3 regions of the Hydrogenophaga sp. H7 genome follow, and region 3 is predicted to be linked to each of the others. Evidence: predicted binding sites of a transcription regulator. Region 3 holds the regulator's gene; each other region holds the start of a gene.
What was found. Region 3 encodes LexA, which represses DNA repair genes until DNA is damaged. Its sites were predicted from a motif close to ACTGTATNNNNATACAGT; they were not measured.
Positions count from the first base shown of each region.

Region 1: a site for LexA is predicted at 3,915-3,932, ahead of imuA (translesion DNA synthesis-associated protein ImuA). Genes of this name have one in related genera too.
Region 2: a site for LexA is predicted at 6,063-6,080, ahead of BC358_RS03220 (PA0069 family radical SAM protein). Genes of this name have one in related genera too.

Region 1 is NZ_MCIC01000012.1:433,689-444,055, forward strand. Features, by position in the region: gene BC358_RS08580 (error-prone DNA polymerase) at 1-1,843, opposite strand, end outside; gene BC358_RS08585 (DNA polymerase) at 1,853-3,160, opposite strand; gene imuA (translesion DNA synthesis-associated protein ImuA) at 3,105-3,893, opposite strand; gene rpoH (RNA polymerase sigma factor RpoH) at 4,049-5,005, shown strand; gene BC358_RS08600 (metallophosphoesterase) at 5,016-6,047, opposite strand; gene lysS (lysine--tRNA ligase) at 6,055-7,602, opposite strand; gene BC358_RS08610 (ABC transporter ATP-binding protein) at 7,673-8,389, opposite strand; gene BC358_RS08615 (ABC transporter ATP-binding protein) at 8,409-9,179, opposite strand; gene BC358_RS08620 (branched-chain amino acid ABC transporter permease) at 9,196-10,293, opposite strand; gene BC358_RS08625 (branched-chain amino acid ABC transporter permease) at 10,310-10,367, opposite strand, start outside.
Region 2 is NZ_MCIC01000001.1:653,274-663,640, reverse strand. Features, by position in the region: gene BC358_RS03245 (dicarboxylate/amino acid:cation symporter) at 1-695, opposite strand, end outside; gene BC358_RS03240 (DctP family TRAP transporter solute-binding subunit) at 801-1,823, opposite strand; gene BC358_RS03235 (nitrogen regulation protein NR(II)) at 1,845-3,818, shown strand; gene BC358_RS03230 (response regulator transcription factor) at 3,797-4,453, shown strand; partial or broken gene BC358_RS22245 (DUF1653 domain-containing protein) at 4,478-4,708, shown strand; gene BC358_RS22240 (oxidoreductase-like domain-containing protein) at 4,730-4,948, shown strand; gene BC358_RS03220 (PA0069 family radical SAM protein) at 4,945-6,039, opposite strand; gene BC358_RS03215 (wax ester/triacylglycerol synthase family O-acyltransferase) at 6,173-7,696, shown strand; gene BC358_RS03210 (triacylglycerol lipase) at 7,706-8,581, shown strand; gene BC358_RS03205 (alpha/beta fold hydrolase) at 8,584-9,462, shown strand; gene BC358_RS03200 (ABC transporter ATP-binding protein) at 9,496-10,367, shown strand, end outside.
Region 3 is NZ_MCIC01000014.1:327,659-338,025, forward strand. Features, by position in the region: gene BC358_RS10630 (oxepin-CoA hydrolase, alternative type) at 1-18, opposite strand, end outside; gene BC358_RS10635 (3-hydroxyacyl-CoA dehydrogenase) at 21-1,541, opposite strand; gene BC358_RS10640 (FimV family protein) at 1,617-3,668, shown strand; gene BC358_RS10645 (D-2-hydroxyacid dehydrogenase family protein) at 3,737-4,744, opposite strand; gene BC358_RS10650 (hypothetical protein) at 4,792-5,142, opposite strand; gene lexA (transcriptional repressor LexA) at 5,275-5,955, opposite strand; gene BC358_RS10660 (asparaginase) at 6,072-7,010, shown strand; gene adk (adenylate kinase) at 7,085-7,741, opposite strand; gene kdsB (3-deoxy-manno-octulosonate cytidylyltransferase) at 7,868-8,650, opposite strand; gene BC358_RS10675 (Trm112 family protein) at 8,647-8,847, opposite strand; gene lpxK (tetraacyldisaccharide 4'-kinase) at 8,828-9,934, opposite strand; gene BC358_RS10685 (biopolymer transporter ExbD) at 9,945-10,367, opposite strand, start outside.

The DNA of each region.
Region 1 (10,367 bases), on a different contig from region 3:
GCCGCACCAGCGCGACCTCGACCACCAGGTCGTAGAACTTGCGTGGCCGCAGGCGCGGCAGCATGGCCATCTGCGCGCGGCTTTCGATCTGGAACACGCCCACGGTGTCGGCGGCGCAGATCATGTCGTAGGTGGCCTCGTCCCCGTCGGGGATGGTGTGCATCGGCATGGGCCGTCCACGGCGCTGGCCGATGAAGTCCAGCGACTTGCGGATGGCCGTGAGCATGCCCAGCGCCAGCACGTCGACCTTGAGCAGCCTCATGGCATCCAGGTCGTCCTTGTCCCACTGGATCACCGTGCGGTCGGGCATGGACGCGTTCTCGATCGGCACCAGCCGCGCCAGCGGTCCGCTGGTGAGCACAAAGCCGCCGGTGTGCTGCGAGAGGTGGCGCGGGAAGCCCAGCAACTGCTTGACCAGGGTGACGAACTGGCGCGCCGCCAGGCTGTCCGGGTCCAGCCCGGCCTCGCGCAGCCGCGTGTCGGCCAGGCCGTCCTCGTCCCACCAGCGGTGGTCGCGCGCCAGCCGCTCCAGCAGCTCGTCGTCAAAGCCCAGGGCCTTGCCCACGTCGCGCACCGTGCTGCGCGGGCGGTAGCTGATGACGGTGGCCGTCAGCGCGGCGCGGTCGCGCCCGTACTTTCTGTAGAGGTACTGGATGACCTCTTCGCGCCGCTCGTGTTCGAAGTCCACGTCGATGTCGGGCGGCTCGTTGCGCTCTCTGGACAGGAAGCGCTCGAACAGCAGCGAGGAGCGCGCGGGGTCCACCGCTGTCACGCCCAGGCAGTAGCAGACCGCGCTGTTGGCCGCCGAGCCGCGGCCCTGGCAGAGGATGCCCTGCGAACGCGCGAAGGCCACGATGTCGTGCACGGTGAGGAAGTAGTGCTCGTAGCCCAGCTCGGTGATGAGGGCCAGCTCGTGTTCGATCTGCGCACGCACCTTGGGCGGCACGCCCGCCGGCCAGTGTTCGGCGGCGCCGGCTTCGGTCAGGTCGCGCAGGTGCTGCGCCGGTGTCCGGCCTTCGGGCACCACCTCGGCCGGGTACTGGTAGCACAGCTCGTCCAGTGACCACTTCGTGCAGCAGCCGGCGATGTGCAGGGTTTCGGCCAGCAGCTCGGGCGGAAAGCTCTGAGCCAGCCGCACGCGGGTGCGCAGGTGCTGCTCGGCGTTGGGCGCGAGCGCAAAGCCGCAGTCCGTGAGTGGCCGGCCGATGCGGATGGCGGTCAGCACATCCTGCAGCGGTTTGCGCGAGCGCACGTGCATGTGCACATCGCCCACCGCCACCAGCGGCACGGCCGTGAGAGCGCCGGCCTCGCGCAGGCGGTGCAGGTGGATGGCGTCGTCCAGCCGGCCCAGCTGCGTCACGCCCAGCCAGCAGCGCCCCAGGAAGGTGCCGAGCAACCAGCGCGCGGTGGCGTTGCACTGGTCTTGTGTGGTGCCGCGCGGCGGCACGGCGATGGCCAGGCAGTCGGTCAGGATCTCGGGGTTCACATCGCCGAGGCGCAGCCGGTACGTGCCTTTGTCGGCCGAGCGCCGCAGCCGCGTGATGAGCTCGCAGAGATTGCCGTAACCGTTGAGATTCGTGGCCAGCAGCAGCAGGGTGAAGTCACCGCTGGGGTCACCGTCGGCCCGCACGAGGAACTGGCTGCCCACGATGAGCGGCAGGCCGTGCTTTTTCGCGGCCACGTGTGCCCGCGCGATGCCGGCCATGGAGCATTCGTCGGTGACGGCCAGTGCGGTGTAGCCCATGGCCTGGGCGCGCAGCACCAGCTCCTCGGCGTGGCTGGCGCCACGCAGGAACGTGAAGTTGGAGCAGCACAACAACTCGGCGTAATCGGGCAGGGACATGGCAACTCTTCAGGCAAACACACCGTGGAGATACCAGGCCGGTTCGTCGGCCAGCCGTGTCTGGAACACCCACAGCACCCCCGCCAGCGGCGACCGGGCGACCCAGTAGTCGCGCACCGCGTGGCGGGTGTGGCCGGTGGCCTCGTCGCGGTCCCACCAGCCACCCTCCACGCGCTGCGGGCCGAGCAGCAGCTGCAGTTCGCCCTGGTAGAGCGGCCGGTGCTGGCGCACCAACAGCTTCAGCGGCCGGTCCAGCAGCAAGGATGGCTGCGGCCCGGCGGGCGCCACCGACCAGGCATCGCGCGGCAGCGCCTGGGCGGCCGGCTGCCAGCGGCCCATCGCCTCGGGCCGGTGGTCCTCGCACAGCAGCGGCCGGACCACCCGGTCCTCGCCCAACCGCGCCGCCAGCCGCTCCAGCACCTGGGCCAGCGGCTCCCGGCCGCGGGCCTCGTCGGGCAGCAACGAGGCGCTCTGCGGCGCCAGCGGCACCACGCCTTCGGCCGTCAGCCGCAGGTCACCCACCGGCGCGGCCAGCGACACGTGCGACAGGTGCTCGGCCAGCAGCCGCGCGAGGTGCCCGGCCTCGCGCGTGGGCTCGGCCGTGCGCACGGTCAGCTGCCCGCCCTCGCCCACCCCGCGCGAGCGCATCGCGTCGTGCGCCCAGTGCAGGGTGAAGGCCGTCACGCCACTGTGCCGTGCGGCCAGCCAGGCGGCCAGTTGCAGCAGCAGCCGGCGCGCGCCGAAGACCAGCGCCTCCGCGTTGTCGACCCGGTGCGGCAGCTCCAGCCGCGCATCGAACACCGGCGACAGCGTGACCCAGACATGCGTCTCGGGTGCGCGGCCGTAGGCCTGGTCCAGCGCCGCCAGCAGCGCCGCGTCGAACCGCCGCGCCAGGCCGGCGCGCGGCAGCCGCCGCAGATCGCCCAGCGTGCGGCAGCCGATGCGCGCCAGGGTCGGCAGATGCGGCCGCACGGCGCTCAGGGTCGCCATCGGCAGCGCGTCCAGCGCGCGCGCCAGCGGCGGCGACACCCCGTCCTCCACCCCCGCGCGCGCCAGCGCCAGCGCAGCCAGGGCATTCGGTGCCCAGGCCAGGGCCACCGCCCCCAGTTCCTGCGCCCCGCCCCAGAGCCGTTCGCGCAGCGCCGCCCGCCCGCCGAACAGGCGCAGGCTGGCCGCCACCTCCAGCAACACGGCCTCTTCGGCGATGGCGACACGGGGCGTGAACTGCAGCGCCCAGACCGCCAGCGCCTGCAGCGCCGCGTCAGTGGGGGACGGCGGGTCGTCGGTGCTCGGCAGTCGGAGTGCGGACCACAGCATGGTCGGCCTCGCGAGGAACAGGGAAACGGTCGGCGGCTCCATGGCCCAGGTCCAGGTCCAGCAGCCGGGGCGGCAGCACCGCCGACAGCCCGGCCGGCAGCGCCGGCAGCTGCAGCGTGTGCGCCAGTGGTGGGCCCTTGCGCTTGATCACGTCGACCGCCAGGGCCCAGCCGGCACCCGGACGCACCAGCAGGCGCAGGGGCGCCGCCGACGATTCGCGCGCTGAGACTGCCGGCCGGCACAGCCACACCGGGCCTTCGTGCTCACTGGCCAGCACCTGCAGGCGCCGCAGCTGCGCCGGCCGTGCCTGGGGCAGCCAGGCCAGCACCGCCCCGCAGCTGCCGGCCTTGACCAGCTGTTCGGTGGCCCAGAGGCGCTCGACCAGGGTGCCGGCCTGCACCCAGACCAGCTGCCGGGCCGTGACACCGTGCGGCATCAGGCCCGGCAGATGCGGCAACTGCGGCGGCCCGACCAGCGCCACCTCCCGCCCGGCGGCACAGACCCGGCCCAGCGCCGGCCCCAGCAGGCGGAACTCCAGGGCACCCGCTGGGCTCGACAACAGTTCGGTCAGCCCGAATCCGGGCCAGCCCCCGCCCGGCAAGGCTGCGTCAAGCGCCCCGAACCCGCTGGCGCAGCTGGCCGTGACCGGCCGGCCCAGCGCATCGCCGCGCCAGACGAGGGCGGACAGGCTGGCCGGCAGATCGCCGGACGGGCGGATGAACGGGGTGGGCATGGTGGCAGCAAGGATTCAAATACTGTTTTTATATACAGTAAAAGAAATCGAACCGATTGTCCACCCCCGGATATCACGGTCATGGAACCATTCAATTAGCACTCACTCATAGAGAGTGCTAACATTTCTGCAAGACCACTGAGGAGGTTCTTCACATGTCCACCACCCTGCTCGCCCCCGCCGCCCTGCCGACCACCACGCTGGCCGTCGCCAGCCCGTGGAACCGTTCGCTGACGCTGCCGCCGCTGGGCAATCTGGACGCGTACATCTCCGCCGTCAACCGCATGCCGCTGCTGACGCTCGAAGAAGAGCAGTCGGCCGCCCGCCGCCTGCGCGACCACAACGACCTGGAAGCCGCCGGCCAGCTGGTGATGTCGCACCTGCGCCTGGTGGTGTCCATCGCCCGCCAGTACCTGGGCTACGGCCTGCCGCACGGCGACCTGATCCAGGAAGGCAACGTGGGCCTGATGAAGGCCGTCAAGCGCTTCGACCCCGACCAGGGCGTGCGCCTGGTGAGCTACGCGATCCACTGGATCAAGGCCGAGATCCACGAATACATCCTGAAGAACTGGCGCATGGTCAAGGTCGCCACGACCAAGGCCCAGCGAAAGCTGTTCTTCAACCTGCGCTCGATGAAGCAGGGCTTCCGCGCCGAGGCCGCCGAAGGCGACACCCACCGCGAGGCCCTGTCCGACAGCGAGATCGACGTGGTCGCGCGCGACCTCAAGGTCAAGCCCGAGGAAGTGCGCGAGATGGAGACCCGCCTGTCCGGCGGCGACGTGGTGCTCGACCCCTCGCCGGCAGACGACGGCGAAGAGACCTACGGCCCGATCGCCTGGCTGGCCGACGCCAACCACGAGCCAACCGCGATGATCGAATCGGCCCAGCGCGACGTGCTGGCCACCGAAGGCATCGCGCAGGCCATGGGCGAACTGGACGACCGCTCGCGCCGCATCGTGACCGAGCGCTGGCTCAAGGTGAACGACGACGGCTCGGGCGGCATGACGCTGCACGAACTGGCCGCCGAGTACGGCGTGAGCGCCGAGCGCATCCGCCAGATCGAGGTCGCGGCCATGAAGAAGATGCGCAAGGCGCTGGCCGAATTCGCCTGAGCCCGCGGGCTCAGCGCACGAGATCGATGCGGTCGATGGTCGGCCGCACCCCCAGCCGCGCCGGCAGGCCGATCGTGCCCACACCGGGCGTCACCAGCAGCTGCCCGGCCCTTGTGCCGTACAGCCCGTTCCACCAGGGCTGCAGGGAATTGGTCTTGCGCAGGAACCAGGGCGAAAAACCGGGAATCCAGATCTGCCCACCATGGGTGTGCCCGGCCATGGACAGGAACGCCGCGCCCTTCGGCAGCAGGGCCACGGTGTCGGGCTGGTGCACCACCACCAGCCGCCGCGTTGAGTCGTTGCTGAGGCCGCCTGGCCAGAGGCGCTCAATCTGAGGCTGTGGCCGACCACCCCACTGGTCGTCCAGGCCCACCAGCTCCCAGCCCTTCAAGGGCACGGCCTGCCCTTCGATCAGGCGAACACCGTGCTGCGTCAGCGCTTCGCGCAGCGGCGCGGTGAGTTTCGGCCCCGGCGCCTGCACATCGTGGTTGCCCAGCACGCCCCAGACCGGATGACGCAGACGGGCCAGCGGTGCGAAGCCCGCACGCAGGTCCTGCGTCGGCTCGTGCGTCCAGTCGCCCGCGACGATCACCGCGTCGACATCCATGGCGTTGATGCGGCTCACCAGATCGTCCAGCTGCCGGTCGCGGAAGAACAGGCCCCAGTGGATGTCGGCGACCAGCGCGAGCTTCAGCGGCTGTGCTTCGGCCGGAATGCCGGACAGGGTGGTGTGGCGCACGCGGATCCAGTAAGGCTCGATCCACGACGACCACAGGCCCACCAGCACCAAAGTCGCATAGACCGGGTGGCGCCAGCGGCGCGCGCCACGCTCGATGCGCCAGCGCAGCCACAGGCCCACCAGCAGCGGCAGCCCCGCCAGGCGCGGCGCCCAGTAGAGCCAGAGCATGACGAAGTTGCGCACTTCCAGGCGCGGGGTGTGCCAGCGCCCCCAGTGGTCCCAGGCCGTGATGGCCAGCGACAGCAGCAGCGCCCCGCCCAACAGCCACCAGACGCGGCGGTCCAGGCGCTGCAGGTCGCTCACGGGGGTGTCAGTGTTCGCGGCGCAGTGCCGGGAACAGGATCACGTCGCGGATGCTGGGCGAGTCGGTCAGCAGCATCATCAGGCGGTCGATGCCGATGCCGCAACCACCGGCCGGCGGCATGCCGTATTCGAGCGCGCGGATGAAGTCGGCGTCGTAGTACATCGCCTCTTCGTCGCCGCCGTCCTTTGCCGCGACCTGCGCGTGGAAGCGCGCGGCCTGGTCCTCGGCGTCGTTCAGCTCGGAGAAGGCGTTGCCGAACTCGCGGCCGGTGATGTAGAGCTCGAAGCGCTCGGTCACCTCGGGCCGGTCGTCGTTGGCGCGGGCCAGCGGCGAAATCTCGGTCGGGTGCTCCATGATGAAGGTCGGGTTCCAGAGCTTCTCTTCCACCGTCTCCTCGAAATACAGCACCTGCAGGCTGGCGAGCGAGCGGGTCGAGAGCTGGTGCTTCTCTTCACTCATGCCCAGCTTGCGCAGGGCCGGGATCAGCCAGGCCGGGTCGTCCACGCCATTGCCGGCGTCGGTGTACTTGAGGATGGCTTCGCGGATGGTCAGGCGCTCGAAGGGCGAGAACACGTCCACCGGCTGGCCGTTGTAGGTCAGTGGCGTGTCGCCATGCACTTGCTTCACGACATGACGGATCAGCTGCTCGTTGAAGTCCATCAGGTCCTGGTAGTTCCAGTACGCCGCGTAGAACTCCATCATGGTGAACTCGGGGTTGTGGCGGACCGAGATGCCTTCGTTGCGGAAGTTGCGGTTGATCTCGAACACGCGCTCGAAACCGCCGACCAGCAGGCGTTTGAGGTACAGCTCGGGCGCGATGCGCAGGAACATCTCCTGGTCCAGCGCGTTGTGGTGGGTCTTGAACGGCTTGGCGTTGGCGCCGCCGGGGATGGGGTGCAGCATGGGCGTTTCGACTTCGAGAAAGCCGTGACCGACCATGTATTCGCGGATGCTGGCCAGGGCCTTGCTGCGCGTGACGAAGCGCTTGCGGGCGCCTTCGTCGGTCATCAGGTCCACATAGCGCTGGCGGTACTTGATTTCCTGGTCGGCCACGCCGTGGAACTTGTCGGGCAGCGGGCGCAGGCTCTTGGTGATCAGGCGGATCTGGTCGGCGTGGATGGACAGCTCGCCGGTGCGGGTGCGCATCAGCACACCTTCGGCCGCCACGATGTCGCCCAGGTCCCAGTGCTTGAAGGCGGCCAGCTTCTCTTCACCCACGCTGTCGGTGTTCAGGTAGAGCTGGATGCGGCCGCCGCTGGGGCCGAACGACGAATCCTGGATGGTCGCGAAACAGGCCTTGCCCATCACGCGCTTGAGCATCATGCGGCCCGAGACACAGGCGCGCACCGGGTTCGCCTCCAGCGCTTCCTTGCTCGATTCGCCGTGCGCGGCGAACAGCGCCTCGGCCGTGTCGCGCGGTTTGAAATCGTTGGGAAACGCCACGCCCTCGCCGCGCTGCTGCGCCTCGCGCAGGCCTTTGAGTTTCTCGCGCCGCTCCGCAATCAGCTGGTTGTCGTCGGCGGCGGGGATGGCGTGGGCGTGTTCGGTGGTCATGGTGTTGGACAAATAAAAACGGGCTGCGCCACAAAAGCGCAACCCGTCATTGTAGTTTTCCGCGAAACGGTCAATGACCGAGGTAGGCCTCTCGCACCTTCGGATCCACCAGCAGGTCCTTGCCGGCGCCCGTCATGGTGATCAGACCGGAGTCCATCACATAGCCGCGGTCGGCGATCTGCAGCGCGCGCTGGGCGTTCTGCTCCACCAGCACGATGGTCACGCCCTGGGCGGAGACGTCGCGCACCACCTCGAAGATCTTGTCCACCATGATCGGCGACAGACCCATCGACGGCTCGTCCAGCAGCAGCACCTTGGGCTGGCTCATCAGCGCGCGGGCCATCGCCAGCATCTGCTGCTCGCCGCCCGACATGGTGCCGGCCAACTGGTCCTTGCGCTCTTTCAGGCGCGGGAAGATGCCGAACATGCGCTCGATGTCGGCCTCGATGCCGGCCTTGTCGGTGCGGATGTAGGCGCCCATCAGCAGGTTCTCGGTGATGGTCATGCGGGTGAAGACGCCGCGGCCTTCCGGCACCATTGCCAGACCCTGCTTGACCAGATCCCAGGCGCCACGGCCCTTGATGCTCTGGCCCAGGTACTCGATGTCACCGCCTTCGAAACCCAGAGAGCCGGTGATGGCCTTCATGGTGGTGGTCTTGCCGGCACCGTTGGAGCCGATCAGGGAAATCAGTTCGCCTTCGCGCACTTCCAGGTCGACGCCCTTGACAGCCTTGATGCCGCCGTACGCCACCTTCAGGCCGCTGACTTTGAGGAGTGTGTTTGCCATGTTGTTCTCGCTCTCTCTTTCAGTGGCCGCCCGTGCCCAGATACGCCTCGATCACCTTGGGATCGCTCTGCACCTCGGCCGGCGTGCCGGACGAGAGCTGCTTGCCGTAGTCGAGCACGGTCACGCGGTCGCACAGGCCCATCACCAGCTTCACGTCGTGTTCAATCAGCAGGATGGTGCGGTTGTCGTTGCGGATGCGGTCGATCAGCTCGCGCAGCTGCACCTTTTCGGTGGCGTTCATGCCGGCAGCCGGCTCGTCCAGCGCGATCAGCTGCGGGTCGGTCGCCAGCGCGCGCGCAATCTCCAGCCGGCGCTGGTCGCCGTAGCTCAGGGTGCGCGACTTGTAGTCGGCCAGCTTGCCGATGCCCACGTAGTCGAGCAGTTCCTTCGCACGGGCGGCGATTTCTGCCTCTTCCTTCTTGAAGCCAGGGGTGCGCAGCACGGCCCCCAGGATGCCCGAGTGGGTGCGCACGTGGCGCCCGACCATCACGTTCTCCAGCGCCGTCATTTCAGCGAACAGGCGGATGTTCTGGAAGGTGCGGGCAATGCCGGCCTTGGCCACTTCGTGCACGGCCGTCGGCGTGTAGGGCTTGCCGGCCAGCTCGAAGGTGCCGCTGTCGGGCGTGTAAAGGCCGGTCAGCACGTTGAAAAATGTGGTCTTGCCGGCGCCGTTGGGGCCGATCAGGCCATAGACCTGGCCACGCTGGATGGTGATGCCCACATCGCTGAGGGCCTGCAGACCGCCAAAGCGCTTGGAGACGTTGGCGACTTTGAGAATGGTTTCGCTCATGTTCGTGTCCTCTCGCTCACTTGGCCAACGACTTGCCGTGTTCGGGCGCGGGCCAGAGTCCCTTCGGACGCAACAGCATCACCACCACCATCGCCAGGGCGATCAGCAGCTGGCGCAGGATTTCAGGGCCGAGGCGGCCACCGGTCAGTTCGGTCAGCGGGCCGGCCACGTGGCGCAGCACCTCGGGCAGACCAGCCAGCAGCAGCGCCCCCAGGATCACGCCCGGGATGTGGCCGATGCCGCCCACCACCACCATCGCCACCACCATCACCGACTCCATCAGCGAGAAGGATTCGGGCGACACGAAACGCTGGAACGAGGCAAACAACACACCCGACATGCCGCCGAAGGTGGCGCCCATGCCAAAGGCCAGCAGCTTGAGGTTGCGGGTGTTCAGGCCCATGGCCTTGGCGGCGATCTCGTCTTCGCGGATGGCCATCCAGGCGCGGCCGACGCGGGAGTCCTGCAGGCGGTAGGACAGGACGATCGACAGGATCACGAAGAACAGGAACAGGTAGTAATAGAGCGTCACCGGCTGAATGGTGTAGCTCCAGTCGCCAATGGTCAGCGTGTGGCGCTGTCCCATGTTGAAACCGAATACGGTGAGCGGATCGATCTGCGCGATGCCCTTGGGTCCGTTGGTGATGTTCACCGGGCGATCCAGGTTGAGCATGAAGATGCGGATGATTTCACCGAACCCCAGCGTGATGATGGCCAGGTAGTCGCCGCGCAGCTTCAGCGTCGGTGCTCCGAGCAGCATGCCGACCACGCCGGCCACGACGGCCGCCAGGAGCATGACCAGCCAGATGTTGACATGCAGCCCGTTGGGGAACATCGCCTGGATGGCCGGGAAGGTCTCGGCCAGGTGCGGCGACGCCAGCAGGCCGTAGATATAGGCACCGACCGCGAAGAACGCGATGTAGCCCAGGTCCAGCAGGCCGGCATAACCAACCACGATGTTCAGGCCCAGGGCCAGCAGCACATAGAGCAGTGCCAGGTCCACGATGCGGACCCAGGAATTGCTGCCTGTGGCCTGCAGCAGCAGCGGCAGCATGAACAGCGCGATGGCGGCCAGGGCCCAGACCGCAAGTTTGCCGGGATTGGTCTTCGTCATGATGGTTCTCCCGGTATCAGGCTCGGTCGGCGACACGCTCGCCCAGCAGGCCCGAGGGACGCAGCGTGAGCACC
Region 2 (10,367 bases), on a different contig from region 3:
TAGAAGGTGCCCATGAGCTTGCCCAGCGAGAACAGCGAATCGATGCCGTACTTGCCGATGGTGAAGGCCATGGCGCCGAAGGCACCGACGGGGGCCACCTTCATGATGATGCCGACGATGTCGAACAGCACGTGCGAGGACTTCTCGATGAAGTCGAACACCAGGGTGCCGCGGCCGCCGAACTTGTGCAGAGCGAAGCCGAACAGCACTGAGAACAGCAGCACCTGCAGGATGTCGCCCTTGGCGAAGGCGTCCACCACCGAGGTCGGGATCACGCCCATCAGGAAGTCGACCGTGCCCTTCATCTTGCCGGGCTCGGTGTAGGCGGCGATCGCCTTGGTGTCCAGCGCGGACGCGTCCACGTGCATGCCGTTGCCGGGCTGCACGAAGTTGACCACCAGCAGACCGATGACCAGCGCCAGCGTGGACACGATTTCAAAGTACAGCAGGGCCAGGCCGCCGGTCTTGCCGACCTTCTTCATGTCCTCCATGCCGGCGATGCCCACCACCACGGTGCAGAAGATGATGGGCGCGATGATCATCTTGATCAGCTTGATGAAGGCGTCGCCCAGCGGCTTCATCTGCTCCCCCAGTTCGGGGTGGAAGTGGCCCAGCAGCACGCCGATGGTGACGGCGGCCAGGACCTGGACATAGAGGGATTTGTAGAGCGGCTTGCGCTCGGCGGTTGCAGCCATGGCGTGTCTCCGTGGGGCTGTTTTGGGGGATGCGGGACGATACGCAGCCCCCCGCCGCGCGCCAACTGTGGCGTTCAACAGTCGTAGAACTACGTACCGGGCGGTTCAGCCGCTGCCGATGGCCCGCTGGACGTCGCGCAGCAGCCCCGCCCCCACGCTGCGCCCGAAGCCGTCCACCACCGGCCGCAGGTGGCGGCGCAGTGCCTCGCGCTCGGCCGCGCCCAGCGCGTGCAACCGCAGGCCGGGGGTCTGGCGCAGGGTCGCCAGGGCCTGGCGGTCCAGCGCCTCGGCCAGCCGGTTGCCGTGCGCCAGCGCCTCGGCCAGCGCGTCGTCCACCAGCGCCCGGTCGACCCGCGACAGGCTCTCCCAGAAGCGCGGGTGCGTCACCACGGCATAGCCCAGGTAGCCGTGCTGCGTCAGCGTCAGGTGCGGCTGCAGCGCGGCCAGGCCCTGCGTGAGGAAGTTCGACAGCGGGTTCTCCGCCGCGTCCACCACGCCGCTGGCCAGCGCCCGCTGGGTTTCGCCAAACGGCAGCGCCACCGGCTGCGCCCCCAGGGCGCGCATCTGCTCGCCCAGCACCTGCGAGGCCTGCACCCGCACGCGCAGACCGCGGTAATCGTCCGGCGTGCGCAGCGCGTGCCGGGCGCTCATCTGCTTGAAGCCGTTGTCCAGAAAGCCCAGCCCCCGCATCTGCTGGCGCGCCAGCCGCTCCAGCAGCCCGCGCCCCACCGCCCCCTGCGTCACGCGCCGCACCTGGGCCAGGTCGGCGAACAGGTAGGGCAGGTCGAACACCTCGAACTCGGGCACCCCGGCCATGCCGAACTTGGACAGCGAAGGCGCCAGCATCTCCACCGCGCCCAGGCGCAGCGCCTCCATCTCGTCGTCGTCGCCCCAGAGCGACGAATCCGGGTACAGCTCGACGCGGATGCGCCCACCCCCGCGCTGGTGCACCAGCGCCTGGAAGCGCAGCGCCATCTGGCCCTTGGGCGTGTCGGGCGCCACCACGTGCGAGAAGCGCAGCAGCACCGGCGGCGCACCCGCCAGCGCCGGCGCCCCCACCGCCGCACAGGCCGCCACCAGCAGGCGGCGGCGAGCGCACAACAGGGACGACGGGCGTTCGACAGACATGCTGGCTATGCTAGCGGGCCCATGGCTTCCGACACGCCCACGCGGCCCGCCCCCGACCTCGACGCGCTCGATCTGGACACGCGCCAGACCGCGGCCTTGACGCGCCGCGCGATGGGCTGGCTGGTGGCGCTGCTGCTGCTGGTGGCCGCGTCGGCGCTGGCGCTGTGGCTGTTCCTGCGCAGCGAGGAAACGCGCGAGGCCGACCGCCGACGCACCGCCGACGCCGAGTGGCTGGACCAGACCCTGCGCTTCCACTTCCGCCGCCTCGAAACCGACCTGGCCGCGCTGGCACAGGCCCACCAGAACGGCGGCGACGACCACGCGGTGGCCGCGCGCCACGGCCCCTGGTGGCAGAACCCCGGCCGCATCGCCTTTCACGGCTGGGTGCCGGCCGCGGCGCCGGGCGAGCGCAGTGGCTGGCCGGCCGAACTGCAGGCCGCGGCGCAGGACCCCGGACACGCCGCCGCCCTGGCCACCATGCTGGACACCACGCGCGGCCTGCAGCGCCCGGCCTACGCCGGCCCGTTCGCCACGGCCGACGGTGGCGACGCCTGGCTCTGGCTGGCCGTGCCGCACTTTGAACAAGGCCGTTTCACCGGCGACGCCGTGGCCGCGGTTCCGGTCCAGCGCCTGCTGGCCGACGTGCTGCCCGCCTGGTTCCTGCAGGACCACAACGTCGCGCTGGCCGACGAGAACAGCACGGCCGCACCCGACGACGGCCTGCACTTCACCGCCCCCATCCAGCTGCCGGGCGCCCAGCTGCGCCTGCGGGTCGCACTGACCGACAGCACACCCCCGCTGGCGCCGCGCGCCTTCTTCGCCGCGGCGCTGCTGTGCCTGCTGGGCATGCTGCTGGCGCTGCTGGCCCTGTGGCGCGACAGCGCGCGCCGCCAGCGCGCCGAGGCGCGGCTGCAGACCCAGCTGGCGCTGCGCACCGCCATGGAACGCTCGGTGACGCTGGGCCTGCGCGCCTGGGACACCCAGGGCCGCCTGCTGCACGTGAACCCGGCCTTCGCCCGCCTGGTGGGCTGGACACCGGCCGAGCTGATGGCACACACAGGACCACTCCCCTACTGGCCCGCCGACCAGGGCGACGAGTTCGAGCAGGTGCAGCGCGCCGCGCAAGCCCCCGAGGCCCTGGCCCTGCAGCTGCAGCACCGCGACGGCCAGCGGCTGGACGTGCTGGCGCACAGCGCGCCGCTGCGCCTGGCCAGCGGCGAGGTGGTGGGCTGGGTCGGCTCGGTGCTGGACGTGACCGAGCGCCGCCGCATCGAGCGCCTGGCCGCGCGCCAGCAGGAACAGCTCGAAGCCTCGGGCCGTCTGGTGGCCATGGGCGAGGTGGCGTCCACCCTGGCGCACGAGCTCAACCAGCCGCTGGGCGCGCTCAGCAGCTTCGCCACCGGCCTGCTCAACCGGGTGCGCGAGCAGCGCATCACACTCGAAGAGATCGTGCCGGTGGTCGAGCGCATGGAGCGCATGGCCGACAAGGCCGGCCGCGTGATCCAGCGCGTGAACGCCCTCGCCCGGCGCCAGGAAACCGTGCGCCTGCCGCTGGCGCTGGCCCCGTGGGCTGCGCGCGTGGCGCAGGCCGTGCCGCTGCCCGAGGGCGTGCGGCTGGAACTGGCCCTGCCTGGGAGCGACGGCCCCACCGTGCCGGCCGACGCGCTGCTGCTGGAAAACGCCCTGCACAACCTGGTGCTCAACGCCGGCGAGTGGGCCGCGCGCAGCGGCCGTACCCCGCCCACCGTGCGCGTAGGCCTGGTGACCGGCGACGGCCAGATCGGCCTGCGCGTGTGCGACAGCGGCCCCGGCGTGCCGCCCGAGCAGCGCGCCACGGTGTTCGACGCCTTCGCCAGCCACAAACCCGGCGGCATGGGCATGGGCCTGGCCATCTGCCGCTCCATCGCCGAAGCGCACCACGGCCACATCGACCTGAGCGACTGCCCCGACCTGCTCGGCGCACAATTCACGCTGTGGCTGCCCCTGAACCCCTGACCCCCCCGAACCCGCCGGTCCACATCGTGGACGACGACGCGGACTTCCGCGACGGCCTGGCCTGGCTGCTCGATTCGCGCGGCCTGCCCACCCGCGTGTGGACCGGGGGCGACGCCTTCGTGCAGGCGCTGCAGCGCGGCGAGCTGGGTGAACTGGCCCGGGCCTGCAGCGTGGTGCTGCTGGACATCCGCATGGAACCGCTCTCGGGCCTCGCCACCTTCGAGCAGCTCAAGGCGGCCCGCTGGCCCTGGCCGGTGCTCTTCCTCACCGGCCACGGCGACGTGGGCATGGCGGTGGCCGCGGTCAAGAACGGCGCCTGGGACTTCCTGGAAAAGCCGTTCCAGAACAACCAGCTGGTGGACAAGGTGGAGGCCGCGCGCGAGGCCGCCGTGCGCCTGCACACCGAGGCGCGGGAGAAGCTGCGCTTCCAGCAGGCCCTGGCCGCGCTGAGCGCGCGCGAGCGCGAGGTGCTCGACGAGCTGCTGGCCGGCCACTACAACAAGAACATCGCCGACCACCTGGGCATCGCCCAGCGCACAGTGGAGTTCCACCGCGCCAACATCTTCGACAAACTCGGCGTGGCGTCGGCGGTGGAACTGGCCCACCGCATGGGCCGGCTGATCGCCGACGACTGAGCGTCTTCCGTTTTCTGTTCCTGCATGACCGCGCCGACCGACCACGACCTGCCCCCGCTGAACGCCACCCCGCCCGGCCTGTACCGCCACTACAAGGGCGGCTGGTACGACGTGATCGACACCGTACGCTGCAGCGAAACCCTGCAGGGCATGACGCTGTACCGCGCGCTCTACGGCGGCTTCGGCCTGTGGGTGCGGCCGGCAGCCATGTTCGCCGAGCGCGGCGTGTTCGAGGGCAAGGAACAGCCGCGCTTCACCCCGCACGACCCGGCGCGGGTGCCGCTGGGCGACCTGGCCACCGCCCGCGCCCTGATCGCCCACCTGCGCGGTCGCGCGCAGCGGGAGCGCGGCACCGACCTGGACACCGCCCTGCGCCCGCCGCCCCCCGAGCCCGACAGCTGCTGCGGCCGTGGCTGCAACGGCTGTGTGTGGGAAGGCTTCTACGAGGCGATGCACCACTGGCGGGTGGATTCACTCGATCTGCTCAAGGCCTAGAACAGATCCCCCTGCCCGCGCAGCGCCGCCGGCCGGAATAGGCTCAGTTCCAGCGGCTCGCGCTCGCGGTTGAAACCGAGGCGGTCGCAGGTCTTCACGAAGCGCTGGCGAATCAGGTCGGCCCAGATGCCCTGGCCCTTCATGCGCGTGGCGAAGTCGGCGTCGTAGTCCTTGCCGCCGCGCAGGTCCTGCACCCGCGCCATCACACGCTCGGCCCGGTCGGGGTAGTGCAGGTCCAGCCACTGGCGGAACATGGGCGAGAGCTCCCAGGGCAGGCGCAGCACCTGGTAGAACGCGCGCCTCGCGCCGGCCTCCCAGGCCGCTTCGAGCACGCGCTCCATGTCGTCGTTGAGGAACGGGATCTGCGGCGAGACGCTCACGCCGGTGGGCACACCCGCCTCGGCCAGGGTGCGGATGGTGCGCAGCCGCCGGTGCGGCGCGGCGGCGCGCGGCTCCAGCACGCGGGCCAGCTTCGCGTCCAGCGTGGTGACCGTCACGTACACGGCCGCCAGACCGGCCTGCCCCATGGGCGCCAGCAGGTCCAGATCGCGCTCGACCCCGCTGCCCTTGGTCACCATGCCCACCGGGTGCTGCGCCGCGCTCAGCACCTCCAGCACCGCGCGCGTGAACCGCAGCTCGCGCTCCACCGGCTGGTAGGCGTCGGTCACCGTGCCCACCACCAGCAGGTCGGGCTGGTAGCGCGGGGCCAGCAGCTCGCGCCGCAGCAGCTCGGCGATGTTGCGCTTGGCGACGATCTTCGTTTCGAAATCGAGCCCCGGCGAGAGGTTGAGGTAGCTGTGCGTGGGCCGGGCGTAGCAGTAGACGCAGCCGTGTTCGCAGCCGCGGTAGGGGTTGAGGCCGAGCCGGAAGCCGATGTCGGGCGAGTCGTTGGTGGTGATCGCGCTGCGCGCCTCTTCGAACGTCACCTGGGTGGCGGGCGCGGCGGCCTCTTCGCCTTCGGCCCGCCGCGCGTCCAGCGTGTTCCAGCCGTCGTCGAAGGCGGCGCGCTGGTCGCGCTCGAAGCGGTGCGGCTGGCGGTGGGCCACGCCGCGGCCCTTGAGGGCGCTCGGAAGAATGTGGACGTCGGTCATGGCGGTGCAGGGTCGGGATGGATACTGTACATAAATACAGTCATTTCGCAAGAGGCAGGCGACGGTTTCCCGCGCTGCGGCGGCGGCCCACAATGGCCGGCAACCCACACACACACCGGGACACACCATGGGCATGCGACAACTCTCCGGACTGGACGCCACCTTCCTCTACCTGGAGACAGCGGAGATGCCGATGCACGTCGGCGCCATGCACCTGCTGGAACTGCCGGCCGGCCACCGCGGGCGGTATGTGAACGACCTGCGGCGCCACATCGCGGCCCGCTTGCCCGCCGCGCCGGTGCTGCGCCGCCGCCTGTGGTGGATGCCGCTGAACCTGGCCAACCCGGCCTGGGTGGATGCGGAACCCGACCTCAGCGAGCACATCGTCGAGATCCGGCTGCCCAGCGGCAGCGCCCGCCGCGCCGACGCACGCGCGCTGATGGAGGCGCAAGTCTCGCTATTGCACCCGGTGCTGCTCGACCGCCACCGGCCGCTGTGGAAGATGCACGTGATCGAAGGCCTGCCGCGCAGCGCGAATGGCCGCAAGCAGGTCGGCATCTACACGCAGCTGCACCACGCCGCGGTCGACGGCCAGGCCGCGGTGGCGCTGGCCAATGTGCTGTTCGACCTGACGCCCGAGCCGCGCGACATCGAGATCCGCCTCTCCCGCCGCACCAGGACCTTCCGGCTCGACATGGTCGAGATGCTGCGCGGCGCGCTGAGCCATGAGGCGGTGCAGGTGGCGCGCATCGTGCGCGATCTGCCGGCCACGCTGGGCACCGTCGCCGGCACGGCCAGGAGCGTGCTCAGCGCCAAGAACCTGCTGGGCCAGGGTTCGGGCAATGTCACGCTGGCGCCCGCCACGCCGATGAACGCCACCGTGACACCCGCGCGCGCCTTCGCCGCCGCCAGCGTGCCGCTGGCCGAACTCAAGGCCCTGGCGCGCGCGCACGGGGCCACGCTCAACGACGGGGTGCTCATGCTCTGCTCGTCCGCGCTGCGGACCTACCTGCAGCAGCGCGGCGCGCTGCCGCGCAAGAGCCTGGTGGCCGCGGTGCCGATCTCGCTGCGCGAGGCCGGCGACACCCGCGCCGACAACCAGGCCTCGATGAGCCTGGTCAGCCTGGGCACGCACCTGGCCGACCCGGCCAAACGGCTGGCGCACATCCGCGCCGCCACCGGGGCGATGAAGTCGACCATGGGCCGCATGAAGAGCATCCTGCCCACCGACTTCCCGTCCATCGGCGTGCCCTGGCTGATCGAGGCCGCGGCCTCGCTCTACGGCAAGGCCAAAGCCGCCGAGCGCCTGCCGCAGGTGGCGAACGTGGTCATCTCCAACGTGCCCGGGCCGCAGGTGCCGCTGTACCTGGCGGGCGCCCGCGTGCGCTCGAACCACCCGACCAGCATCGTGGTGCACGGTCTGGCGCTCAACATCACGGTGCAGAGCTTCGATGCCGCGATGGACTTCGGGCTGATGGCCGACGCCGCAGCGCTGCCGGATGTGCGGGCGCTGGCGCAGGCGGTGGACGCGGCGCTGGACGAGCTGCGGACGCTGCCGGTGCCCGCAGCGCCCGCCGCGGTGAAGCCCGGCCCCGTGTCCCGCAAGCGACCCGCCTCTAGGGCCGCCGCACCAAAGAAAAAGCCGCGCGCTGGCTAACATGGCCCGATGCCCATTTCGACGCCGCCCGGCGTCTGCGCACGCATGAGTTCCACCCGCCACCGCCGCCAGCCCGCGCCTCCCGACCCGACAGACCCGGACGCCGAGCTGCACACCGTGCCGCCCGGCCTCTGGCTGATGATGCTGGAGGCCCGCGCCCCCTGGGAGGCGATGGCGCTGGCCGCCGTCTCCCCCTGGCTCTCCCGCATGCCCTCGGGCGACGGCCACGCCGTGCTGGTGTTCCCCGGCCTGGGCGCCAACGACATGAGCACGCTGGCGCTGCGCCGTTTCCTCAGGCAGCACCGCTACACCGCCTACGGCTGGGAGCAGGGCTTCAACCTCGGCCCACGCGACGGCGTGCTCGAACGCTGCCGTGCGCGCATCGAGGCGCTGCACAAGAAACACCGGGGCAAGATCAGCCTGATCGGCTGGAGCCTGGGCGGCATCTACGCGCGCGAGATGGCCAAGGAGCTGCCCGATCTTGTGCGCTGCGTGATCACGCTGGGCACGCCCTTCGCCGGCCACCCGAAGGCCACCAACGCCTGGCGCTTCTACCAGCTGGTCAGCGGCCAGCACCCGCACGACGAGGAACTGCTGGCCCAGGTGCGCAGGCCACCGCCGGTGCCCACCACCTCCATCTACAGCAAGACCGACGGCGTGGTGGCCTGGCAGTGCAGCATCAACCCCATGCGCCACGCCCACACCGAAAACATCGAGGTGCACGCCAGCCACATCGGCATGGGCATGAACCCGATGGCGATGTACGCCATCGCCGACCGCCTGCGCCAGGACCCTGACCACTGGCGGCGCTTCGACGTGCAGGGCGCGCGGCGCTGGTTCTTCAAGGTGGCGCACCAGCCTGAAGCGCTGACCCGTTGGTACTGAGCATGAAGGTCGAAGCCAACGGCGTCCGGATCGAGGTCGACGACCAGGGCCCCGCCGATGGCCCGGTGGTGCTGCTCATCATGGGCCTGGGCATGCAGCTGATCGCGTGGCCGCAGACCATGGTGCAGATGCTGGTGCGGCAAGGCTTTCGCGTGGTCCGCTTCGACAACCGCGACATCGGCCTGAGCCAGGGCTTCGACGCCGCCGGGGTGCCCAACATGGCGCTGGCCGGGCTGCGCCACGCGATGCATCTGCCGGTGCACAGCCCCTACTCGCTGGCCGACATGGCGCGCGACGCGCTGGGCGTGCTCGACGCCCTCGACATCGAACAGGCCCACGTCTGCGGCGCGTCGATGGGCGGCATGATCGCCCAGCACCTGGCGGCCATGGCACCCGAGCGCGTCGCCAGCCTCACGCTGATGATGACCACCAGCGGCTCGCGCCGCCTGCCCCAGCCCTCGTGGCGGGTGCGGCGCGCGCTGATGTCGCGGCCCATGAAGCCGGGCGCCGACGCCGCCGTGGACTGGATCATCCAGGTGCTGCACCTCATCGGCAGCCCCGCCTATCCGAGCGATCCCCAGGCCCTGCGGGCGCGGGCGCTGGAATCGGTGCAGCGCGCCTGGCACCCGTCGGGCTCGGCCCGGCAGCTGCTGGCGGTGGTGGCCGACGGCGACCGCTCGACCCTGCTGCCCCACATCCAGGCGCCCACCCTGGTGATCCATGGCGTGGACGATCCGCTGGTGCCCGTGGCCTGCGGCAAGGACCTGGCGCAGCGCATCGCCGACGCCCGGGCCGATTTCATCCCCGGCATGGGCCACGACCTGCCCGAGGAACTGCTGCCGCGATTCGCCCAGGGCATTGTGGACAACGCCCGCCGCTGAGCAGGCAAACGCCACCCCGGCCACAATGGCGGGATGACCCTCAACCCCGTTTCCCTGCCCACCGACGCCATCGTCAGCGTGCGTGGCGTGAGCAAGACCTACGACGGCGGCTTCCAGGCGCTGAAGAACGTCACGCTCGACATCCGCCGCGGCGAGATCTTCGCCCTGCTCGGCCCCAACGGCGCCGGCAAGACCACCCTCATCAGCACCATCTGCGGCATGAGCAATGCCACCGAAGGGACCATCACGGCCGACGGCTTCGACACCGTGCGCGACTACCGCCAGGCGCGCGCCACCATCGGCCTGGTGCCGCAGGAGCTGCACACCGACGCCTTCGAAACCGTCTGGGCCACGGTCAGCTTCAGCCGCGGCCTGTTCGGCAAGGCGCCCAACCCGGCGCTGATCGAGCAGATCCTCAGAGACCTCTCGCTCTGGGACAAGAAGGACAACAAGATCATGACGCTCTCGGGCGGCATGAAGCGGCGCGTGCTGATCGCCAAGGCGCTGTCGCACGAGCCCAAGATCCTGTTCCTGGACGAACCCAGCGCGGGCGTGGACGTGGAACTGCGGCACGACATGTGGCGCCTGGTGCGCCAGCTGCGCGAGGCCGGCACCACCATCATCCTGACCACCCACTACATCGAGGAGGCCGAGGACATGGCCGACCGCATCGGTGTGATCCGCAAGGGCGAGCTCATCGTGGTGGAGGACAAGAACGTGCTGATGCGCCAGCTCGGGCGCAAGGAACTGGCGCTGTCGCTGCAGCACCCGCTGGTGCAGGTGCCCGGGGCGCTAGCGCGCTGGCCGCTGCAGCTGTCGGCCGACGGCCTGACGCTGACCTACGGCTTCGACACCCAGAAGGACGACACCGGCATCGCCGAGCTGCTGGCTGCGCTGGCCACGCA
Region 3 (10,367 bases):
TTTGAGGCTGGCGCTCATGCTCAGGCCTCTTCGTGCATCAGGCTCAGACCCAGGGCGCCGCGGCGGCGCAGCCAGGGCGAAGGGCGGTAGCGAGGATCGCCGTAGACCGTGCCCATGTTGAACAGGATCTCCAGCACATTGGTGGGGCCGACCTTGTCGCCCATGGCCAGCGGGCCCATGGGGTAGCCCAGACCCAGTGTCACCGCCACTTCCAGGTCCTTGGGTGTGCAGATGCCCTGCTGGCACATGTCGGCCGCGATGTTGACGATGGTGGCGACGACGCGCTGCGTCACGAAGCCGCCGCTGTCCTTGACCACGCTCACCGCCTTGCCATCCTTGGCGAACAGGGCGTGCGCGGCGTCGCGCATGTCGGGGCGGGTGGCCGGGTTGGTGGCCAGCACGCGGCGCTTGGTGGCGGCGTCCTCCAGCATCATGTCGATGCCAACGGTGCGGGTGGGGTCGAGCCGCTCGACCGCGGCGAGGGTGGTCACGTCCAGTCCGAGCGGAGCCACCAGGATCAGCGCGCTGGCTGATGGGGCCTGGGCGGTTTCGATGCTTGCGCCCAGGTTCTTGAGCAACTGGTAGATCTCGGCCCGACGCGCGGCTTTGGGCGAGACCCAGACCGGCGGCAGGGCACCGACCTCGGGCACCGGAGGCTCGGCAGGAACCTGGGCAATGCCCTCTCTGTATGTATAGAAGCCGTCGCCGACCTTCTTGCCGACCACACCACCGGCCAGTCGCTGCGCCGTGATCACGCTGGGGCGGTAGCGTGGTTCGTCGTAGTACTGGCGGTAGATCGACTCCATGACCGGGTGCGAGACGTCCAGGGCGGTCAGATCCATCAGCTCGAAAGGACCGAGCCGGAAGCCCATCTGGTCTTTGAGGATGCGGTCGATGGTCGCGAAATCGGCCACCCGCTCGCTCGCCACCCGCAGTGCTTCGGTGCCGTAACCGCGACCGGCGTGGTTGACGATAAAGCCGGGGGTGTCCTGCGCCGATACGGGGGTATGCCCGAATTCGCGGGCAAAGGCCGTCAGCCGCTCGCACACCACCGGATCGGTCTTGAGACCGGCGATCACTTCGACCACGCGCATCAGCGGCACGGGGTTGAAGAAGTGGAACCCGGCAAGCTGGCGAGGGCGCTGGAGCGCCGCACCGATGGCGGTCACTGACAACGAAGAGGTGTTGGTTGCCAGCACCGATTGTTTGGAAACGATGGACTCAAGTTCGGAAAACAGCTTCTGTTTGACATCCAGCCGCTCGACGACGGCTTCGATGACCAGGTCGCAGGGGGCCAGCGAAGCAAGGGCATCGGCGCAGCGGAGCCGATCCAGCATGGCGGTGCGTTGCGCGGCATCGAGCTTGTTCTTGTCCACCAGCTTCTGCCAGGTGTCGGCCAGCGCCTGCCGGGCGGTTTCGGCCGCATTGGGCTGCAGATCGAACAAGATGACTGCGCTTCCGGCCTGGGCTGCCATCTGTGCGATGCCGCGGCCCATGGCGCCTGCACCCACGATGCCGACGGTTTGAAAAGTTGGGGTCATATGAAAGTGTTATTTAAGAAGGGTGGGCAACGACCTATGACAAAATGTTGCCACGAAGAACGGAAGGGCTGTGACGTGCGCCAGATCTTGGTTGGCTCTATTTTGCTATCAACGGCATTGGGCGGTTCGGCGGCCACTCTGGGGCGACACAGCGGCGCTGTTCTCATTGGCAGGCCTCTTGATATACGGGTGCAGGCCGTCGCGGCTCCAGGGGAAGATCTGTCCGCACTGTGCCTGCAGGCCGATGTGTTCTTCGGCGACAACCAGCTGGGCCCTTCGTCTGTGCGCACCTCGACGCAGCACAACGCGCCCGATGCCGAGGCATCGGTGCGGATCCAGACCACGGTGCCGGTGAACGAACCCGTTGTCTCGGTGGTGTTGAGGGCGGGCTGCGCTTCGCCGTTCTCCCGTCGGTATGTGCTGCTGGCTGACTTTCTGTCCGAGCCTGCAACGGCGTCGCAAACAGCGCCTGCGTTGTCCGGTTCACAAGTAGTGCCCAAGCCGTCGCCCATCCCGGCGGAGGGTTCGACAGGCAGCTCCAGAGTGTCTGCTGGTCCGGCAGCTGGCAGCGGTACTCCTGTGGCGGCTCCGACGCGCAGCACGGCGCCTGCTTCTGCTTCCAGGCCCAGGCCCAGGCCAGCCAGCGTGGTGCGCAAGCCGGTGGAACCGGCAAGGGATGTAACCCCGCGGCTCCAGCTGGACCCTGTGGACGTGAGTCTCGCGATCGAGCGCGATCCGGTTCTCAAACTGTCACTGTCCCTGCTCAGCGAGCCCTCCTCGAACCCCCAGGAGCGGGCCGCTGCTGCCCAGCTCTGGAAGGCATTGAACGCATCCCCCGAGGACATTCTTCGCGACACCCAGAAGCTGGCAGTCCTGGAGGCCGAATCCAAAGGCTTGCGTGAGCGGGAGGCGCGCAACAAGGCCGCCATGCAGGACATGGAGGCCAGGCTCGAACAGTCGCGCTTCATGTCGTGGGCTGCGTACACCTTGGGGGCGCTGCTGCTTCTTGCTTTGGCAGCACTGGCCTGGCTGTGGCGACGCAAGACCGCCATTGGCGTTGCGGGTACCCCTCAGAAGGACTGGTGGACGTCTGGTGCAGCGAAAGCGGCCAAGGTGCCTGCCGACAAGCCTGCAAGGAAGGTGGCGGCCAAAGGATTGGATCTTGACCTTGATCTGGATGCCGATTCCGGGTTGGACGAACTGGGTCCTGTGCGCAAAGGTTCTGGTGACAGCGGAGCGATGCCCTTGTCCACTTCCGAGCGCCGCGATTTCCGCACCAGCCACATCGGCGTGTCCCGGTCCGTCGCTACGGAAGAACTGTTCGACGTCCAGCAGCAGTCGGATTTTTTCGTTTCGCTGGGCGAGTTTGACCAGGCGATCGGTGTCCTCAAGATGCATTTGCACGAAAGCCAGGAGCCCAGTGCGCTCGCGTATCTTGACCTCTTCAAGCTCTACCACCGGCTGGGGCGGCGCGACGAGTACGAAAAGCTGCGCGAAGAGTTCAACCGCCAGTTCAATGCAAGTGCCCCGCCGTTCGATCAGTACAGCGACTCCAACCGGGGCCTGGAAGCCTACGAGACTGCGTTCGGGCGGATTCAGGCACTGTGGCCTCAGCCCAAGGTGCTGGATGTCATCGAAAAGTCCATCTTCAGGGATGCGGCCGATCCCGAGTCGGAGGTGTTTGATCTCGAAGCGTACCGTGAGCTCCTGCTCCTCCACGCCATCGCGAAGGATGTGATCCAGCGCGATTCGAGCACCCCTTCTTCTGACTTCCAGCACACGGCGATTCGTCCTCTCAAGGCTGCGGGGCCGAAGATGGCTGCTGTTTCGTCCTCTGCGGCAGCTTCGGAACGGTTGACCGAACCGATGGATGAAATCCCGCACGCCTCCCCCCGTCTTGGCCTGGATATCGACCTGGATGCGCTGCACGACGCGTCGGCGTTCGAAGCATCGCTGCCCGACGTTGTGGTGCCGGTGGAGCCCACGGCCAGGCTCGCGTCATCGACGGGCATCTCTGCAGTGGAGGCCGCGGACATGGGCAACCTCATTGATTTTGAAGTTCTGGATTTCACGCCACCCGATGACGGAGAAATCCCACCGGGCAAGGGCGCACAGTCCACACAGTGAGCATGTTTGCTCAACAAAAAAAGCCAGACACGTGCTGGCTTTTTTGTTGGCGCTGCTGAGCCTGATGGTCAGCGTCGCACCTGCAGGGCGCCAGGGTTGACGATGTTGGTGGGCGTTCCCTTGATGAAATTGACCACATTGTCGAACGCAGCCGAGAACAAGGTCTCGTAGTTGCTGAGCTCGACGTAGCCGATGTGAGGCGTGCAGATGCAGTTCTCTAGCCTGAGCAGCGCATGCCCCTGAAGAATCGGCTCTGATTCGAAAACATCGATGGCGGCCATGCCTGGGCGCCCCCGGTTCAACGCGGTCAGCAAGGCCTCGGCCTCGATCAGTTCGGCTCTGGATGTATTGACCAGCAGGGCGGTCGGCTTCATGCGAGAAAGATCCTCCAGCGTGACACAGCCCGCGCTGCGGTCGCTGAGTCGAAGATGAAGGCTGAGCACATCCGAACGCTCAAAGAGATCTTCCCGGCTGGCTGCGACCTCAAAGCCGTCGGAAACGGCCTGCCGGCAGGACTCATTGCCACCCCAGACCAGCACCTGCATGCCGAAGGCCTTGCCGTAAGCAGCGACCAGCTTGCCGATGCGGCCATAGCTCCACAAGCCGAGTGTCTTGCCGTGAAGAACCATGCCGAGGCCGAAGTTGGCGGGCATGGACGATGACTTCAGCCCCGACTGTTGCCAGGCACCGTGCTTGAGGCTTGCGACATACTGGGGAATGCGCCGCATCGACGCCATGACCAGAGCCCATGTCAGCTCGGCGGTGGAGATCGGGGAACTTGTGCCTTCGGCCACGGCGATGCCGCGTTCGGTGCAGGCAGTGACGTCAATATGGCTGCCGATACGCCCCGTCTGCGCAATGAGCTTCAGGCGAGGCAGCTTGTCAACCAGTTGACGGGATACCGGGGTTCTTTCCCGGATCAGGACCACGATGTCGGCATCCCGCAACCGTATGGACAGTTGCCCGACCCCCTTGACCGTGTTGGTGAACACTTTGGCGGGATAGGGGTCGAGGCGCGCTGCGCAATCCAGCTTTCGGACGGCGTCCTGATAGTCGTCCAGTATCACGATGTTCATGGAGCACTATTGTGCCGCCATGAGCATTCTGTACAGACTTTGAGCTGTCAGGCGGGTTCGGTGCGGTGCTCGAGAGCGGCCAGACGGTCCAGTTCGGCGCAGACATCGGCCATGCGCCCTGAAATCACCAGGCAAGCGCTTCGATCCGGTTGGCTGGTGTGCTTCAGGCGGATGGTTGCTGTCTGTGAGGGCCGCGACACCTCGGCCATGGAAGCGCCGTGAGAGGTCGACAGCGACTGTTTCGGTTGCTTGTTGGTCAACCATCCGGCCCTGACAAACCGCTGCATCAACGTTGGCAGCGGTTTGCGGGTCTTGTTGGGACAAGGAGGTGACGGCAGCCAGTTGTCGATCAACTGCAACGGAGCGCGCCAGGTCTTGGAGGTGATGCGGATTCCCATGTGAAACTCCGGAAAGGGGTTGGACACAGGCAGGATTGGTTCGGAAGAGCCGCTCTCGCAGGGTTTGCCAAGGACAGTGTGCTGTTCTGGCAAAACGCCCGCCACCTGCGAGGGCGGCACCGACCCAGCGGGTCAGATCTGGAAGCTGTTGCGAATCAGGCCCACGGCGAGGCCTTCGATCTCGAAGGGTTCACCCGGTTGCACCACGATCGTTTTGTAGTCCGGGTTTTCCGCGTGCAGCTCGATTTGGTGGTCGCGGCGCATGAAACGCTTGACAGTCACATCGTCTCCGAGCCTGGCCACCACGATCTGCCCATTCTTCGCGTCCTTGCCGGACTGCACGGCCAGCAGGTCGCCGTCGAGGATGCCGACGTCGCGCATGGACATGCCGCGCACGCGCAGCAGGTAGTCAGGTGTGCGCTGGAACAGGCTGCGCTCGACGTGATAAGTCTGGTCGACGTGTTCCTGAGCGAGGATCGGTGAGCCGGCAGCCACCCGCCCGATCAGGGGCAGCATGAGCTGAGAAAGGCCGGGCATCGGCAGTGTAAGCTGATGAGTCCGCTGATCGTTGATGGCCTGCAGATCCCGGCTGCGAAGACGGATCCCGCGGGAGGTGCCGCTGACCAGTTCGATCATGCCTTTGCGTGCGAGCGCCTGAAGGTGCTCCTCGGCCGCATTGGCCGACTTGAATCCGAGCTCGGTGGCGATTTCTGCGCGGGTGGGTGGAGCGCCGGTGCGGGCAATGGCGTTCTGGATCAACTCCAGGATTTGCTGCTGGCGGGCCGTGAGCTTGGGCGGGAACGACTCGATCATGTCAACCTCGTGGTTAGGCGGGATGCGGCTGGACAGGCTGTTTGTACATCCAGTATCTGTATTTTTAAACAGTTTCGGAGACTTGGCAAGTGAACGACAACAACAGAGGCTTTTGCGTGATCCTGGGGACTGGCGGAACGATCGCCGGGCGGGCCGCCCGGGCAGGAGATAACGTGGGATATGTGGCAGGGCAGGTTCGTGTGGAAGATCTTCTGGGGGGCGTTCCAGCGCTGCAAGGCAGTCCACTGGAGGTGGAGCAGGTGGACCAGGTGGACAGCAAGGACATGCACTTCGGTCTGTGGAAGCGGCTGTTGCTTCGGCTCTCTCACCACCTTGCACGCGACGAGGTTGCCGGCGTTGTGGTCACACACGGCACCGACACGCTGGAAGAAACTGCCTTTTTCATCCAGACGGTGCTGCAGCCCCGCAAGCCGGTGGTGTTCACCTGCGCGATGCGCCCAGCCACCGCCCTTGTGCCCGATGGCCCTCAGAACCTGCTGGATGCCGTGACCGTGGCGGGTCATCCCGAGGTCGGAGGGTGTGTGGTGGTCTGTGCGGGGCTGGTGCACGAGCCCGAGCACTTGACCAAGGTTCACAGCTACCGGGTGGATGCGTTCGATTCGGGCGACGCCGGCCCTATGGCGTGTGTGGAAGAAGGCGAGGTCCGGTGGTTCCATCCTCCCGCAAGCCGCCCGATCGCCGAGCGATCTGAGGCACTGCTGGCGCGGGTGCTGCGGGCCGATGCGCTGCCACGCGTCCAACTGGTGACCAGCCATGCCGATGCCGACGGCTCCATCGTTCGCGCGCTGCTGCAGGCGGACCCGGCACTGCGTCCGCAGGGCATTGTGGTGGCTGCCACCGGCAACGGCACGGTTCACCAGTCGCTGGCCTCGGCCTTGTTGGAGGCCATGGCCCGTGGTGTGCGGGTGGTCAGGGCCACGCGCTGTGCCCGAGGGCGTGTGATTCCTGACACGGCCAATCCCATGCCCGACTCCGCCGGACTGCCCCCTGTGAAGGCGCGGCTGGCTCTGGCACTCTCGCTGCTGGAACCCTGACGCGCCAGCCCGTTGCAACGACAAAGAAAGAAACCCGGCAAGTTGCCGGGTTTGCAGGAGGAGTGGGCGCTGGGTCAGGCGGCCAGGGCCTGGAACGCGCGGGCTGTGATCTCATCCACCGAGCCGGTGCCGCTGATGGCGCGGTACTTGGGGGCGGAGGCCGGATCTGTCCTGGCCCACTGGCTGTAGTAGTCGACCAGCGGTCGGGTCTGGGCGCTGTACACCTCCAGGCGCTTCTTGACCGTTTCTTCCTTGTCATCGTCGCGCTGGATCAGCGGTTCACCGGTGACGTCGTCCTTGCCTTCCACCTTGGGCGGGTTGAATTTCACGTGGTAGGTGCGCCCTGAGGCGGGGTGTGAGCGGCGGCCGCTCATGCGTTCGATGATGGCGTCGAACGGCACGTCGATTTCCAGCACGTAGTCCAGCTTCACGCCGGCCGCTTTCATAGCGTCGGCCTGCGGGATGGTGCGCGGGAAGCCATCGAACAGGAAGCCGCTGGCGCAGTCGGGCTGGGCAATGCGTTCCTTGACGAGGTTGATGATCAGGTCGTCACTCACCAGGCCACCGGCGTCCATGACCGCCTTGGCCTGCATGCCCAGAGGCGTGCCAGCCTTCACGGCGGCACGCAGCATGTCGCCGGTCGAGATCTGGGGGATGCCGTACTTCTGGCAGATGAAGGTGGCTTGTGTGCCCTTGCCCGCACCAGGAGCGCCCAACAGGATCAGTCTCATCGTCTTCCTTGTATCAGTGTTTCATTCGTGCTCGCCTGTCTCCGCGGCTGAGCTGGCCCCGGTATCGAGGGTCGAACGAGGATAGCATGGCCTACCCCGACACTGCCTTACAGACAGTGTCGCAGTTCAAGACTTCCGGAGCAGCGCCCGGACCCTTTCCAGGTCCGTGGGGGTGTCCACACCGGGAGCGGCCGCATGGGTCGCGAGATGCACCGCAATGCGCTCACCGTGCCATAGGGTGCGCAGTTGCTCCAGCGACTCCGTCAGTTCCAGCGGTGCCGGCTCCAGCGACGGAAAACGGCGCAGGAAACCCGCCCGGTATCCGTAGACGCCGATGTGCCGCCAAGGGGCCGGCGAAGGCAGGCTGAGCGGCTGGCCGTTCGACATGCCGTCGCGCCACCAGGCGATGGGCGCGCGGCTGAAATACAGCGCCACCTGCCGCCGGTCGAGCACCACCTTGACCACGTTCGGATTGAGAAAGTCTTCCACCTGCTCAATGGCGTGGGCGGCGGTGCTCATCACGCAATCGGGCCTTTGCGCCAGCTGCGTGGCCACTGCGGCGATGAGCGCGGGGTCCACCAGCGGCTCGTCCCCCTGCACATTCACCACGAGCTCGTCGTCAGCCAGGCCAAGCAGTTCACAGGCTTCGGCCAGCCGGTCGCTGCCGGAGGGGTGGTCGGAACGGGTGAGCAGCGCCGTGACGCCATGCTCCGCACAGGCGCTCAGGATGCGGGGATCGTCGGCCGCCACCACCACCTGGCGGGCGCCGCTGAGCAGCGCCTGCCGGGCCACACGAACAACCATGGGCAGGCCCGCAATGTCTGCCAGAGGTTTATCTGGGAGGCGGCTGGAGGCCATGCGCGCCGGAATCAGCACGCTGAAGGCCGGTGTCCGGACAGCCGCGCTCATGCGGTGGGCGCCGGTGGCCGAGCGGCTTCTTCGTCGCTCAGTGTCCGGGCTTCGTGCTCCAGGAGAATGGGAATGCCGTCGCGCACCGGATAGGCCAGGCGGGCGCTGCGAGAGATCAGTTCCTGGGCCTCGCGGTCGAAGATCAGAGGGCCTTTGGTGACGGGGCAGACCAGCAGTTCAAGCAGTTTGGTATCCATGCCGCGATGATAGTCGCGCGCTTGCACGCAGAGCCTCCAGCCGATGATCCAGTTCAGCCAGAAAGGCCGGGTCGAGCTGAAGCTCCAATGGCACCGTCCACAGGGACGGGCGCCGGTCGGCTGGCAGCGCCAGTGCCTGGGCGAACAGCTTGACCGCATCTTTTTCCGTGCACACCACGGTGGATGAGGGTGAATCCAGGACTGCCTGGTAGGCGTCCGGCGGCGCGTGGTCTGGCAGGGCCATGCACCGGGACAGGGTCAGCCCCTGGTTGCGCAGCATTTCGAAGAAGACATCCGGCCGGGCGATGCCGGCCACGGCCACCAGGTCCTGGCCCACCAGTTCGGACAACGGTCGTTCACTGCCACTAGGACCGCGGGCGACGCCAGCGAGACGCCGGGTGGCCACAAACAAGGTCGCGCCCACGGGCAAGGCAGGGGGCGAGACCGGTGCGGAGTCAGCCCGTCGCTGCAGCAAGACAAACTGTGGCGAGAACGGGTCTTCCGCGGCAGGAGGCCAGGGCTCCCTGAGCAGGCCCGCCGGCAGCAGCCATCCGTTGCCGGTGCCCCGGTCATCGAACACCGCGATGGCGATGTCACGTCCCAGTGCCAGATGCTGCAACCCATCGTCGCACAGCAGCAGGTCCACCTCGGGGTGCGCCGCCAGCAGTGCACGGGCAGCGTGCGCACGACGCCTTCCCACCACGACCGGCACGCCTGTGCTCCGGTGAATCAGGGTGGGTTCGTCCCCAGCCTCCGAGGCCGTTGTCCCGGATGTGAGCTCCAGCAGTCCTTCACCCAGCCTCCCGTGCCCCCGGGACACCACGCCCGGCGACCAGCCCCGCGAGCGCAGATGGGAGATCAGCGCCATCACCGTGGGCGTTTTGCCCGCGCCACCGACCACCACGTTGCCGATCACGATCACCGGCACGGGCAGGCGTTCCACTGGCCATTGACCCTGTGCGTAGCGGCGCCGCCGCAAGCCGACCAGCGCCCGGTAGATCTGGGACATCGGCCACAGAAGGCGGGCTTTCCAGCCCCGCTGCGCCCAGATCGCTTGCCACCGGGCTTCGGCGTCCGGGCGTGTCATGGCGGGGGGGTCAGGACTTGCCGCGCGAGGGGGCCGAGCCGGACTGCTGGGTGGCGAAGGTGATCTGCACCAGCCCGGCGCGCCGCGCCGCATCCATCACGTTGATCACCGACTGGTGGGTGGCCGCGGCATCTGCGCTGATGATGATCACCATGTCGCGTGTGTCCTGCGTTGCTTCTTCGAGCGCACGGGTGAGCGACTCGACGGACGAGCCGTCCAGCATCGACTGGTTGATCGCGTAGCGGCCGTCGCTGCTGACCGAGACGATGACTTCCTTCGGGGCGCTGCGCTGGGCCTCGGAATCGGCCACCGGCAGATTGACCTGCAGCTGCGTGTACTTGCTGTAGGTCGTGGTCAGCATCAGGAAGATCAGCACGACCAGCAGGATGTCGATGAAAGGGATCAGGTTGATCTCCGGCTCATCACGGGTTCC